4 regions of the Hymenobacter tenuis genome follow, and region 1 is predicted to be linked to each of the others. Evidence: riboswitches for the same ligand, from Rfam matches in the RefSeq annotation. Region 1 holds a riboswitch; each other region holds the start of a gene.
The links. A riboswitch is a leader RNA that binds a small molecule or an ion and turns the genes downstream of it on or off. The one in region 1 is predicted to bind S-adenosylmethionine.
Positions count from the first base shown of each region.

Region 1 (3,362 bases):
TGGCTTGCTGGCGCATCGGCTTACCAGCATTCCGGGCAGCTCCCGCTATTTTCAGGGCAGCATTATTGCGTATTCCAACGATATAAAGCAGCGCCAGCTGGGCGTAAAGCCCGAAACACTAGCTGCCCACGGGGCCGTAAGCGAAGCCACCGTAGCCGAAATGGCCGAAGGCTTGCGCCAGCAGTTGGGCGTTGATGTGGCCCTAGCAACCAGCGGCATTGCCGGCCCCGATGGTGGCACCCCGGAAAAGCCCGTTGGCACGGTATGCATTGCCTACGCCGATGCGCACCGCACCGTCACGAAGCAAATCAGCTTTGACCGTGGTCGGCAGTTAAATCTGGAATACACCACCACCATGGCCCTGAACCTGCTGCGACTGAGCTTACCCAAGGACTAGCGTGTGTAGTTCTAGAAAGAAGCCGAGGCACAGATCCACTTAGGTAGCACTAGGGTATCTGTTCCTCGGCTTCTTCATGCTTACTCAGCCTCTGTTAGGGCTCGGGTGGGCACTACATCCGGCACTACCAGTGCCTCGCTTGCGGCGCGTAACGGACTAGGCAACCGCACCACGCAAACCCCGGGTGCCCGCAGCCATGCGGCCTGCGCTAGCTGGGTCAGTCCAATGGTACCCGTAAGGTAGTGGCCGCGCGTACTGGACCGGAACTGCTCGTGCACGTGGCTGAAATCGGCTAGCTCAGGAATAGCTTTATCCGTGAAAGTCACCAGCACATCCAACTCGGCGGCAGTGGCTAAGGCCAGGGCGTTCTGCTGATGCAGTTTCTTGTACTCGTAGCGGTAGCCGTAGGTCAGGGCCGAAAGGTCGCTGAGCACGGCGGAGGCGGTGGGGAATGCGCCCGCGCCCCGGCCCAGAAAAAACTGTCGGTCGGCGAAGCTGCTTTGCGTGATAAGGCCATTGTACTCGTCGTGCACACGTGCCAGCTCGTGCTCAGGCGTTACCAGCGTAGGCAGTACAGCTGCTGCAATAGTGCCATCGGGTAGGCGCCGGCCTTCCGCCACCAGTTTCAGCGCGTAGCCCTTCTCTTTGGCGTAAGCGGTTGCTAGAGGGCTCAGACGGTCAATGCCCAGGGTCAGGAGCTGCTCAGGCGCAACTACTAGCCCGAAGGCGTGCGTCAGGAGCAATACGAGCTTGTTGCGGGCGTCAAGGCCTTCTACATCCAGAGCCGGGTTGCTTTCCGCGAAACCAAGCGCCTGGGCCTGCCCCAAGGCCTCTGCAAACGACAGCGTGTCGCGGTGCATGGCCGTGAGAATGTAATTGGTGGAGCCATTGATGATGCCCTCCACTGACTCTAGCAGGTCGTTGTCGTAATATTCCTCTAGGTTGCGGATGACGGGCAGGCTAGCGCAGGCAGCGGCCTCGTAGAGCAGGGGCGTGCCCGTTTCGCGCTGCAACCGAATCAGCTCGGGCAGGTGCTCGGCCAGCATTTTTTTATTGGCCGTAACTACCGCTTTGCCGCGGCGCAGGGCTTCCGTCACAATCAAATAGGCCTCGTCGGCGTCATCAATCAGCTCTACAATTACGTCGAGTGAAGAATCTTGGAGCAACTCCTGCCGGTCGAAGGTGAACAGGGCAGCCGGAAGTGGGCGGACTTTCTCCCGGTTTTTAACCCCAATACGCCCGATGCTGGCCCGCAGCCCCGGCGTACGCTCCAGCACGGTGTGCAGGCCCTGACCTACTACTCCAAACCCAAACAGGCCAATGCGAATATCTTTGCGACTCATACCAATTGTGTGAATGTCAGCCCGCTAGGGTGCATGCAAGCACTACCCCCTACCGACGACTATGAATGGATGTTGATGCACTCAACGCCCTCATTTCACTCGGCACTTAGTCAAGAACTCTCACCGAAAAGGCACAAAAAAAGCCCTTCCGATAAGTCAGAAGAGCTACACCCGCTGCAGACGGGGAACATCTTGTAACTTATCTTTTCTCGGGTAGCCGAAGCTGTTCCGAGACAGGATTTAGCACCTGGTATTGCTACTGGTTGCTAAGGCATCACAGGGCCTGTCCCTCCGCCTTTCTTGATAAGTGCCCCGTGAAAGGGGCGCGGGGCAAATATACAACCCAATTTTTCTCACGCAATTTTGGCGGCGAAAGGCCCCTATGCCAACCTCACTAGCCCCCGGCCGTAGCTACACCCATTTTCGGATACACGGCCGGGCTTTGCGAGGCGTTGAGGCTTTCTGTTACCTTTGAGTCCGCAACTCCCCAGTCCGCATAGCAAAACCCTCCCACCCCATAACCCAACCCTACCCCCAACCGCATGGCACGAGTGGAAATGACGATGCCCAAGATGGGCGAATCCATCATGGAAGGCACCGTCCTGAAATGGCTCAAACAAGTAGGCGACTCCATCGACCAGGATGAATCGGTGCTGGAAGTAGCCACCGATAAGGTAGATACCGAAGTTCCGGCCCTGCACGCCGGCATCCTCCAGGAAATTCTGGTTCAGGAAGGCCAGGTAGTGGCCGTTGGCGCTCCCATCGCCATTATTGAAACCGATGCCGCCAGCGCCGGCTCCGCTGCTCCCACGGCAGCCGCCGAAATTCCAGCACCCTCAGCCAATGGCGCCGACAAAGCAACCGCTGAGGTTCCTTACCTCCCCGAGTCTGGCGACCCGCAGGCCAATCCTGCGCAAGCCGTAGCAGCCCAGCCCCAGACGGGCCGTTTCTACTCGCCGCTGGTGCTCAGCATTGCCCGCGAAGAAGGCATCTCCATGGCTGACCTGGAGTACCTGCCCGGTACTGGCAGCGAGGGCCGCGTTACCAAAAAAGACATTCTGGATTACGTAGCAGCTGGCAAGAAACCCCTAGGTCAGGCAGCGTCCGCAACCCCGGCTGCTCAGCCTCAGGCCGTGGCTCCGGCACCGCAAGCGCCGGCTTCACAGCCCACTGCCCAGCCCGCTCCGGTTTCAGCACCCCAGGCTTCAGCAGCAGCCATAACTCCTTCTAAAGCAGTTCCTTCCATTAGCGGAAATCAAGAGCTGATTGAGATGGATCGCATGCGCAAAATGATTGCCCAGCGCATGGTGGACTCCAAGAAGATTTCGCCCCACGTTACCTCGTTTGTGGAGGCCGACGTGACCGAGCTCGTGCATTGGCGCAACAAGCACAAGGATGCCTACAAGAAGCGCGAAGGTGAGAACCTGACCTTCACGCCCATCTTCATTCAGGCCATTGCGCGAGCCATCCAGGACTTCCCGATGATCAACGTCTCGATTGAAGGCGACTACATCATCAAGAAGCGCGACATCAACGTGGGCGTGGCCGTGGCCCTGCCCTCCGGCAACCTTATCGTGCCGGTCATTCATAACGCCGACCAGCTCAACTTGAATGGCCTCAGC
Region 1 is NZ_BAAGWF010000001.1:1,299,366-1,302,727, reverse strand. Features, by position in the region: gene ACYVGU_RS05595 (competence/damage-inducible protein A) at 1-397, shown strand, start outside; gene ACYVGU_RS05590 (homoserine dehydrogenase) at 478-1,740, opposite strand; SAM riboswitch class I at 1,937-2,050, opposite strand; gene ACYVGU_RS05585 (dihydrolipoamide acetyltransferase family protein) at 2,283-3,362, shown strand, end outside.

Region 2 (3,362 bases), on a different contig from region 1:
CGGGGTCGAAATAACAGCCCGGTCCTACTAGCCCCGGCCACCAGCTCAGCACATCAGAGTTAGCCGTGAGGGCATGGCACACCCATAGCACATTGTCGCGGGAGGCATTTAGGCGCCCGTAGGTATGGTAGGTTACGTTCACCTGAGGCAATATGGCGCCGCTTTCCAGCCGAAGTGGCCTAGGCAAACGAAACAGGTGTGGTTCTTCTTCGGAAGGCATGGTACTAGGGCAATTTCAAAGTCAATAGCCTGCGGGCGGAGCCGATTCTGCCCGGCTCCGCCCCGGCTGTAGTGCGGGCGGCGTTGGTCCTCGGCTTCCTCTCTCCTGAAAGCCCAGGCACCAGCCCGCGCGCTGCGTTGCTGGAAGCTGATCCGAGCCGCTCTCTCACCTGCGGCCCGGCATCAACCCCTCTCAAGTATCAGACTTCCAGCGTGGCAACGTGTTCGGTTTCGGGTTCGGGTAGGAGGGTGCTGCCACTCTCCCCAGAAGGAATGGTAGCTGCCGTGCGCACGGCGTCAAACGCTAGGGTCAAATCAGCCCGAATGTCTTCGAAGTGCTCTGTGCCCAACGACAGGCGCAGCAACGTGGGCGTTACGCCGGCCGCCCGCTGCTCTGCCTCGGAAAGCTGCTGGTGCGTGGTAGCCGAGGGCTGAATAATCAGCGTTTTAGAATCGCCAACGTTGGCCAGGTGGCTGATTAGCTTCAGGTTATCAATGAACTGTATAGCGGTTTCCTTGGTGCCTTTGATGGCGAAGGTGAGCACGCCGCCGTAGCCGCGCTTCAGGTACTTCTGGGCCAGCGTGTGGTACGGGCTGCTCTTCAGGCCGGGGTAGTTCACGGCTTCTACCTGCGGATGTTGCTCTAGCCAAGTAGCAATGCGCAGGGCATTTTCCACGGTGCGGTCTACGCGCAAACTCAGCGTTTCGAGGCCTTGCAGCAACAGGAAAGAGTTGAACGGGCTCTGCGAGGGGCCAAAATCGCGCAGGCCTTCTACCCGGGCCCGAATGATGAAAGCAATGTTGCCGAATGGGCCACCTTTGCCGAACACCTCATTAAATACGAGGCCGTGGTAGCCCTCCGAGGGCTCCGTGAATTGCGGGAACTTGCCGTTGCCGAAGTCATATTTGCCACCGTCTACAATCACGCCGCCAATGCTGGTGCCGTGGCCACCAATCCACTTCGTGGCCGACTCAACCACAATGTGCGCGCCGTGCTCCAGTGGCCGGAACAGGTAGCCGCCGGCCCCAAACGTATTGTCCACAATGAGTGGCAGATCGTGCTTATTGGCAATGGCGGCAATGCGCTCAAAATCCGGGATACTGAAGCTTGGGTTACCAATGGTTTCGAGGTAAAGCGCCTTGGTATTTTCGTCGATCAGGGCTTCAAATTCGCTAGGCTGGTCGCCGTTGGCAAAGCGCACCTCAATGCCCAACCGCTTGAACGCCACCTTGAATTGGTTGTAAGTGCCGCCATACAAGTGCGTAGTGCTCACGAAGTTGTCGCCGGCCTGCAGAATGTTGTTGAGGGCAATAAACTGCGCCGCCTGCCCCGAGGAAACCGCCAGTGCCGCTACGCCACCTTCCAGCGCGGCTATGCGCTGCTCGAACACGTCGGTGGTGGGGTTCATCAGGCGGGTGTAGATGTTGCCGAACTCCTTCAGGGCAAACAGGTTAGCGCCGTGCTCGGCATTCTTGAACACATAGCTGGTCGTCTGATAAATCGGAACCGCGCGGGACCCGGTTACGGGGTCGGGCTGCTGGCCGGCGTGGAGTTGGAGGGTCTCGAAGTGAGCGTTCTGCGTGGACATAGCAAGGCTGGTTAGCAGGAAGTTGGATATGAAGGAAGGGAGCGTAAACCGCTACAGTGGGGGCTACGCAAGGGCGTAGCAGGAGCCGGGCTGAAGTCAGCAACCTGTGAGGGCGAGCTGAGCAAACAGACGAGCCAGGCGACGCTGCCTAGGCAGCACCAAGGGCCAAAGCCCAGGAAACAGGGGAGGGGAGAAGCTGGGCCGCCGGGCGTGGGCTAGCTACAGCAACAACAAGCGCCGCTACAGCAGCGCATTCGCATTCGCCAAGCAGCGTGGGCGGCTACAGCAGCCCTAGAAACGCAGGAAAGCGGCTGGGCAGTAAGCAACAAAGCAGACTGGGCAGCAGCGGAAGGAAGGGCGAAAGCGAAGGTGTTTTCCATGGCACTCTGAGTTATATGCCCCGCCGCCGAATGGCTGGTCGGGCAGGAATTGGCACCTTTCGCGCGGTCGAAGGTTGCCAGTGGGTCAGGGAGCCTGTTCTCTCGCCACTTCTGTATAAATCTTTGAAAACTGCCCCGCCGCGAGCGGGAGAGTACCTAGTTGGTATTGCAAAGGTATACGCCTAGTTTCGATATATGCAATAGCTAGTGAAAATAATTTTTAATCAGCCGATACTGCTAATATGCTTATGCTGCGTTAAGATGAGTAGTCGTCAACTTGTTGATTGGCAAGCACTAATAGATGCAGGCAACAAGCTGTATTTTCTGCTCCTGTTGAGCAGAGGGTACACTTTAGGCAACAGTGAGCCCTAGTCTCTGTGGGCCATACCACCATCCGAAACACATTACAGGGAATTTTAGAAACACAGAAAAGCCACCTTGTAAGAGGTGGCTTTTTTGGATATTTCGAAGCTAGAGAAATGCTAGAGCTTGGGCAGCGTCAGTACCTGTCCTACTTCAATTAGGTCGGGATTCGAGCCGATAACGCTTTTGTTGGCGTCATAAATCTGGTGCCACTTGGCCGCGTCGCCGTAATGGCGCTTGGCAATTTTCGAAAGCGAGTCGCCGCTTACTACGGTATAGGTATCGCCCTGAGTAGTAGTAGCTGCAGCCTGGTTGGCGTTGCCAAAAAAATCGGTGGCACCACCCGCTGCCGGAGGAGTAGTAGGCTGAACAGGCTTCTTATCGCCGTCGTTAGAAAGGAAATCAAACAGTCCCATAGCAGTAAGTCAGTTTAGTTGTGAGAGGGGAATTGACCGAGAATCAGCACGATGCACTGGTCTGGTTTGCCTCTCTTACGCTTGATAATGCAATAAGTTGTAGCCGGACTGTAGCGCGAACATCTTGGGGAATGCTGCCGTAAGAGTGGCAATGCTGCCCTAGCAGCCTGGTTATCCAGGAGGCTGAGCAGAGACATAAAATCTACTCTCTCATCTAACCATTCTCCCCATGAAAACCCCCTCTTCCTCTTTTCGCTTGCTAGCTAGCCTGCTTATGCTGCTAGTACTTTTCACGGCTGCTTGTGGCAGCAAAGAAGGTAAAGTAGAAGGCGTTAATATGCTTTACGGTAAGGAAAGCAAAGTATGGAAAACCGATAAAGAACTCAGCGCTTCCG
Region 2 is NZ_BAAGWF010000004.1:693,886-697,247, forward strand. Features, by position in the region: gene metX (homoserine O-acetyltransferase family protein) at 1-220, opposite strand, end outside; gene ACYVGU_RS16515 (O-acetylhomoserine aminocarboxypropyltransferase/cysteine synthase family protein) at 420-1,808, opposite strand; SAM riboswitch class I at 2,197-2,310, opposite strand; gene ACYVGU_RS16520 (LysM peptidoglycan-binding domain-containing protein) at 2,671-2,967, opposite strand; gene ACYVGU_RS16525 (lipocalin family protein) at 3,197-3,362, shown strand, end outside.
Region 2: linked by a shared signal. The riboswitch ahead of ACYVGU_RS16515 (O-acetylhomoserine aminocarboxypropyltransferase/cysteine synthase family protein) and the one ahead of ACYVGU_RS05590 (homoserine dehydrogenase) in region 1 are both predicted to bind S-adenosylmethionine.

Region 3 (3,362 bases), 710 kb from region 1:
CGTTTGCGGTCTTCCATGCCGGCTTCCGAGATGTTGTCGTCGAGGCGGGTGGCGCCCCGCTCGCTTACTTTGGCCAGCAGCAGGTCCTGAATAATGTCCTCCACGGTGCTGGCGTCGCTTTCCACGGCGGCGGTGCAGGTAGAGTCGCCAACGGTGCGGAAGCGTACTTGGCGCGTTACTATTTCGTCGTCATCATCGAGGCGCAGGTGTTCTGAGAGGCCTAGCAACTGGCCCGTAGGGAGTACCACGCAGGTGCGCTCGTGGCCGAAGTAGATGTCGGGCAGGGCAATGTTTTCGCGCTGGATATAGCGCCACACGTCCAGCTCCGTCCAGTTGGAGATGGGGAACACGCGCACGTTTTCGCCCTTCTGGATGCGGCCGTTATACACATTCCAGAGCTCGGGGCGCTGGCGCTTGGGGTCCCACTGGCCAAACTCATCTCGCACGGAGAAAATGCGCTCCTTGGCGCGGGCCTTTTCCTCGTCGCGGCGGGCCCCACCAATGCAGGCGTCAAACTCAAACTCCTCAATTACCTCCAGAAGCGTGTAGGTCTGGAGCTGGTTGCGGCTGGGGTACTTGCCGCCTGGCTCGCGTAGGCGCTGCCGCTTTATAGTATCCTCCACCTTGCGCACAATGAGTTTTTCGCCCAATTCGGCGGCTAGCTGGTCGCGGTAAGCTAGTACCTCGGGAAAGTTGTGGCCGGTATCTACGTGCACCAGCGGGAAGGGAAAACGACCCGGGCGGAAAGCTTTTTCCGCGAGGCGCGTCAGCACAATGGAGTCTTTGCCACCCGAAAACAGCAGGGCTGGGCGCTCAAACTGGCCGGCCACTTCCCGCAGGATGTGGATGGCTTCCGCTTCAAGCCGGTCGAGATAATCAAAAGTTGGGGTACTCATATAGTCGGGTGTTCAGTGTTGATGTTGGGCGCTCAGCAGGAAGTGCCAAGCTTGCCTCTAGCCGGCCGGTACGGGCTCCACTACCGGGTCGGGGCCATTGTGGTGGGCGGTGGCATGTAGGCCGCATTCCTTAGCCGAAAGGTCTTCCCACCACCAGCGGCCGGCCCGGAAATCCTCGCCGGGCCTGATGGCGCGGGTGCAGGGGGCACAGCCAATGCTTACAAAGCCCTGTTGGTGCAGCGTGTTCACGGGCACATGGTGCTCTTGGGTAAAGGCCACGGCCTGCTCCCAGGTCCAGTCGAAAAGCGGGTGGATTTTCACGAGGTTATGCGCCGCGTCCCATTCCAGTGGGTCCATGGTTTGCCGGTTCTGCGACTGCTCGGCGCGGATGCCAGTGACCCAGGCTGCTTTACCCGCTAGCGCCCGGTTCAGGGGCTCCACTTTCCGAATAAAGCAGCACTCCTTGCGGTTGTCCACGCTCTCGTAGAAGCTATTCGGGCCCTTAGCCAGCATCAGCTTTTCCACGCTTTCCCGCTCCGGATAAAACACCGCAATGGGCTGCTCATACTTGAGCAGAGTCTTGTTCCAGACGGAGTATGTCTCCTGAAAATTACGCCCAGTGTCAAGCGTGAATACCTGAATGGGGAGGTGATTAGCGAAAATAAGGTGGCTGATAATCTGGTCTTCCAGGCCAAAGGAGGTCGAGAAAACGGCCTGCTCGGGGAAGGTTTCAGCCACGAGGCGTAGCCGCTCCAGGGCAGTAGCCTGAATCAGCTGGGGGCGCAGGTCGTCGAGCAAGGCGCGAACGGCCGGCGCAGCATCTGCTGCGGACATAGCAAGAAGGGGAGGGGAAACCAGCCAGCGCGGGGCGGAGGTTTCGGTCAGGAATGACCCTAGGCGGAGCTGCGGCCACGTAGTTGAATGCGGCACACTAGCTTTCGGCCGGGCGAAAAAGCCGGGCGTACGCACGAAGTCAGCCTACACGTAGCACCGTGTCAGCCGAGCTGTTGCGCGCACAAGCCAGAAAAAAGAAGGAGGTGAGTGGCTAACAACAACACGGCATACCCATCATAGCACAACACCCATGCTGTAGAGCAAAGGCAGTGGCGGATAGAGTAGCGGAGTTGGACAAGCGGTTCACGGCTAGTTGTTTTTATATGGTCAGGAGTTGGCACCGTTTCGGATGGTCCGCTGGTTGCCGGCGTTTCGTCGAGCCTGTCTCTCCGCGCCTCTGTATAAAAACAATCCTTTGTGGGGAAAGAATTGGTATGGCAAAAGTAGCTGCCGGAATTTTACACTTCCAAATTTTATTTTTTCAACAGGTGCACATTCTCTCGCAACGCCCCCATACTCTTGGTCTCTGGGCAGCCGCCACAACGTAAGCAGAACACTAGAAAAGTTACACTGCTTCAGCTGCATGAGTAAGCGAAGGTTACTAGGTGTTCTTCAGCCGCAAACCTGCTTGAAACCTGGTTTTGAGGAAGCTACGTGCAAGTTCCGAATGAGGAGAGGTTTGCTCGTGGTATGGACCTAGTAGCTTTGCCCTATATAAGCATTGTGCAATTAGCGTTTCGGCTGAAAACGAGCCTGTAACTTGCTTAAAAATACGTTGGCCTCGGGGGCAGAATTTGTGACGAGTAGCAGGGCAGCGTACACTATCGTGAGGGTGGCAGAGCGCAAAAGCATGGTCAGGAAGGGAGAGCCTAGCGCCGGAATTAGCCAGCCAGCCAGCCCTGCCGCGGCTGCAATACCCAGTATCAGCGGGATGCGCCACGTGAATGGTTGCATCCGGAAGCTGCGCCACACAAACCACGTGCGGGCCAGGTTGATGCTTACAATAGCGAGTAAAAACGCCACTGCTGCCCCCAGCAAACCTAGTATGGGAATCAGCAAGGCATTGAGCCCAATCGTTACCAGCGCTAAGGATACGTTGAACACCAAGTCGTAGCGGTAGCGCGGGGAGGTAACTACAATTAGCCCATTGAGGCCCGTGATGCCATCAAACAGACGCGCCGCTAGCAGTACCAGCACGGCCGTAGTGCCAGCTGTTAGGGCGGGGTTGTGCATGAGGCCATAGATGAAGTCGAGGTTCAACCCAATGCCCAGAGCAAGGTAACAGCCCAGCACCGTGTTGAGACGGGTAGTGTCGCGGTAAAAAGCGGCCATTTTGGGCAGGGCCTGTTCTTTCCAATAATCGGCTAGCAGCGGAAAGGCAATTTTGTTGAGCGAGCGAGCCGGCAGCGTGAGGGCTGTGCTGATGAAAAAGGCAATGCTGTACACGCCAGCGGCCGCCAGATTCAGTTGGGAGCCCACCATAATGGTATCAATGTTCATGATGATGGTGCCCGAAATGTTGGCTAACAGCGCAAACGCCCCAAAGCTCAGGATGCTGCCCAACGGCTGCACTTGCAGTGCCGCCTTCGTAGGCCGCATATGCAGCTCCCCGATAACTGCCAGGTAGCCTGT
Region 3 is NZ_BAAGWF010000001.1:2,005,112-2,008,473, reverse strand. Features, by position in the region: gene cysD (sulfate adenylyltransferase subunit CysD) at 1-896, opposite strand, end outside; gene ACYVGU_RS08720 (phosphoadenosine phosphosulfate reductase family protein) at 954-1,730, opposite strand; SAM riboswitch class I at 2,047-2,138, opposite strand; gene ACYVGU_RS08715 (lipopolysaccharide biosynthesis protein) at 2,460-3,362, opposite strand, start outside.
Region 3: linked by a shared signal. The riboswitch ahead of ACYVGU_RS08720 (phosphoadenosine phosphosulfate reductase family protein) and the one ahead of ACYVGU_RS05590 (homoserine dehydrogenase) in region 1 are both predicted to bind S-adenosylmethionine.

Region 4 (3,362 bases), on a different contig from region 1:
GGGCAATTCGTTGGCAACGGTATCAGGAGCAAGTGGTTTGGCGGGCGCAGGCTTTGGCAGTGCTACTGGCCTAGTGCGGCGCGCCACCCGTGGCACTACTGCAGCAGCGGGCTTTACTACCGCTTTGGGAGCTAGCGCTTGAGGGGCTGCCGGTGCTGGAGTAGGAGCCAGCGCTGCAATGGCTTTAGGTTTGGATGGCGCGGCTTCTATCAGCACTAGCACGTTACTAGGTAGCCTCTGGTACAGATTATCTGTCGGAATGGGCTGAGGCTCATCGGTTGTATTCGGCAGCTGCCAAGCTAATTGCGCCTTCGAATCCCGGTCGCTCTGGTAATACTCCACGCGCACCGCGTAGTAGCCGCCCGACTTCATCTTTAGGTGCGCAACAGAGGTAGTAGCGGGCTGGTCGCGCCACGAATCCAGCACCTTCTTCCCGCCTATCCAAACGCGCATACCATCATCGGTTGCAATCTGGAAGGTGTACAGGCCCGTTACGGGCGCGTAAATGTGGCCCGCCCAGCGCACGGAGAAGTATTCGCCCGGCACCCCCGGGCCCGGTGATACAAAATGGTCGCCGGTAGGCCCGATGGTCCAGTTGAAGTCGATGCCTGGGTCAGTGCGCGTCAGTACCAGCTTCTCGAAGTTCTTGCCCTCGTAGTACTGCCCGCGTAGGCCTGTGCCGGGCTGGTGCTGGGCTAGCGCTAGGCCACTTACAAGCAGCAAACCAGCGGTTAGAGCTTTCTTATAAAGACTAGATAGAATCATAGCAGCAATAAGTTGTTAACGCATTGACCATAAGATGAACAGAAAATCAGGCGGCGCAAAGTTTATTCAACGAGCCCGCCTCTCCTGTTCAACGAACCATTCTGCCAGGCCTATATAGTAGAGCGTGATAAATGCTGATATATCGTTAGGCAGAGCGCAACGAATTATCAGCATTTATCACGCTCTACTATACTGTGCTGCTTGATCTGGCGTCCGCGTAGTCGAAGCCTCTCTACCTCTGGCTAACTACTGGCCTAGAACTGCGACGAAGCGGTAAAGATGCTTCGACTACGCGGACGCCAGATCAAGCATGACAACGATTTTGTTCTAGGCCTGCTCCACGCTAAAACCTGCTGGCCTAGGCCACTCCTTCAGCCATCAGAATTGAAATTTGAAGAATCTGGTTGTATCTTCGCTGTGTTACTTATCCAGAAAGACCGAGGGATTGGGCCCTATGACGTCTTAGCAACCTGACTTAACACAAGGTGCTAACTCCCGTTTCAATGCAGCTTGTATGCGTTGGAAGAAGATAAGTACAGGACTCGCGCCTCCACGCGGCTCTTTCTGGATAGGCACTTTTTCGTTGCCGATTTACTTGAAGAGCCGATATGCCGACCGTCACCACCTCCCCGCTCCACGATATTCTTGCCAAGCGCGTCCTGATTTTGGATGGCGCCATGGGCACCATGATTCAGCGTCACACGCTGACTGAGGATGATTTCCGGGGCACCCGCTTCGCTGACCACCCCAAGCCTCTGCGCGGTAACAACGACCTACTCAGCATCACCCGGCCCGATATCATCAAAGGCATCCACGCTGACTACTTCGCGGCCGGCGCTGATATGGTGGAAACCAACACGTTCAGCGGCACCACCATCGCGCAGGCCGATTACGCTTTGGAGGATATCGTGTACGAACTCAACTACGAGTCGGCGCGCATAGCCAAGGAAGTAGCCGACGAGTTTACGGCCCAAAACCCTGACAAGCCTCGCTTTGTGGCCGGCGCCATCGGGCCCACTAACCGCACCGCTAGCCTCTCCCCCGACGTGAACCGCCCCGGCTTCCGGGCCGTGACGTTCGATGAGCTGGCCACTGCCTACCACGAGCAGGTGCGCGGCCTCATTGATGGTGGTTCCGATGCCCTGCTCATCGAAACCATCTTCGACACGCTGAACGCTAAAGCTGCACTGTACGCCGTGCAGAAGTTCTTCGACGAAGGTGGCCGCGTGGTGCCCGTCATGATTTCGGGTACTATTACCGATGCTTCCGGCCGCACCCTCTCGGGGCAAACGGTAGAGGCCTTCTGGAACTCGATTCGTCACTTGCCCCTGTTGAGCGTGGGCCTGAACTGCGCCCTCGGCGCTGATCAACTGCAAGTGTATATAAAGGAGCTAAGCCGCATTGCGGATGTGCATATTTCGGCGTACCCGAATGCCGGTTTGCCCAACGCCTTTGGTGGCTATGATGAGTCGGCTCAGGAATTTGCGGGGGTAGTGGAAAACTACCTCAAGGAAGGTCTCGTGACGGTGGTAGGTGGCTGTTGTGGCACCACACCCCAGCACATCGGTGAGCTGGCCCGTCTGGCGGAAAAGTACGAGCCACGCAAGCTGCCCGAGCTACCCAAAGCTACCCGCCTGAGTGGCCTAGAGCCCTTCGGCATTTATCCCGAAAGCCTGTTTGTAAACGTGGGTGAGCGGTGCAACGTGACGGGTTCCCGCGCCTTCGCCCGCCTCATCCGGACCGGCAACTACGAAGCCGCCCTGCAAGTAGCCCGCGACCAAGTAGAGGGTGGCGCCCAAGTCATCGACGTGAACATGGACGAAGGCATGCTCGACTCGGAGCAGGCCATGACCACGTTCCTGAACCTGATTGCCTCGGAGCCCGACATTTCGCGGGTGCCGATCATGATTGACTCCTCGAAGTGGAGCGTGCTGGAAGCCGGCCTTAAGTGCGTGCAGGGCAAGAGTATCGTCAACTCCATTTCGCTTAAAGAAGGCGAAGAAACCTTCAAGGAGCGGGCCCGCACCGTGCGCCAGTACGGCGCCGCCGTGGTGGTTATGGCTTTCGATGAGAAGGGCCAGGCCGACACACTGGAGAAGCGCATCGAAATCTGTCAGCGCAGCTACGACATCCTGGTGAACGAAGTGGGTTTCCCAGCCGAGGACATCATCTTCGACCCCAACATCCTGACCGTGGGCACCGGCATGGAGGAGCACCGCAATTACGCGCTGGACTTCATCGAGGCTGTCCGCTGGATCAAGCAACACCTGCCCGGCGCCCTCACCAGTGGTGGCGTCAGCAATATCAGCTTCTCCTACCGCGGCAACGACGTAGTGCGCGAGGCTATGCACTCGGCCTTCCTCTACCACGCCATTCAGGCCGGCCTCGACATGGGCATTGTAAATCCAAGTCAGCTGGCGGTGTACGATGAAGTGCCCAAGGATCTGTTGGAGTTGGTGGAAGACGTGCTGCTGAACCGTCGCCCCGACGCCACTGAGCGCCTCGTAGACTTTGCCGACACGGTGAAGCAGAAGGACAAAGTGGAGGTAGTAGCCGACGCCTGGCGCAGCCTGCCGGTGAAGGAGCGTCTACAGCAC
Region 4 is NZ_BAAGWF010000004.1:296,822-300,183, reverse strand. Features, by position in the region: gene ACYVGU_RS14680 (PA14 domain-containing protein) at 1-765, opposite strand, end outside; SAM riboswitch class I at 1,187-1,301, shown strand; gene metH (methionine synthase) at 1,374-3,362, shown strand, end outside.
Region 4: linked by a shared signal. The riboswitch ahead of metH (methionine synthase) and the one ahead of ACYVGU_RS05590 (homoserine dehydrogenase) in region 1 are both predicted to bind S-adenosylmethionine.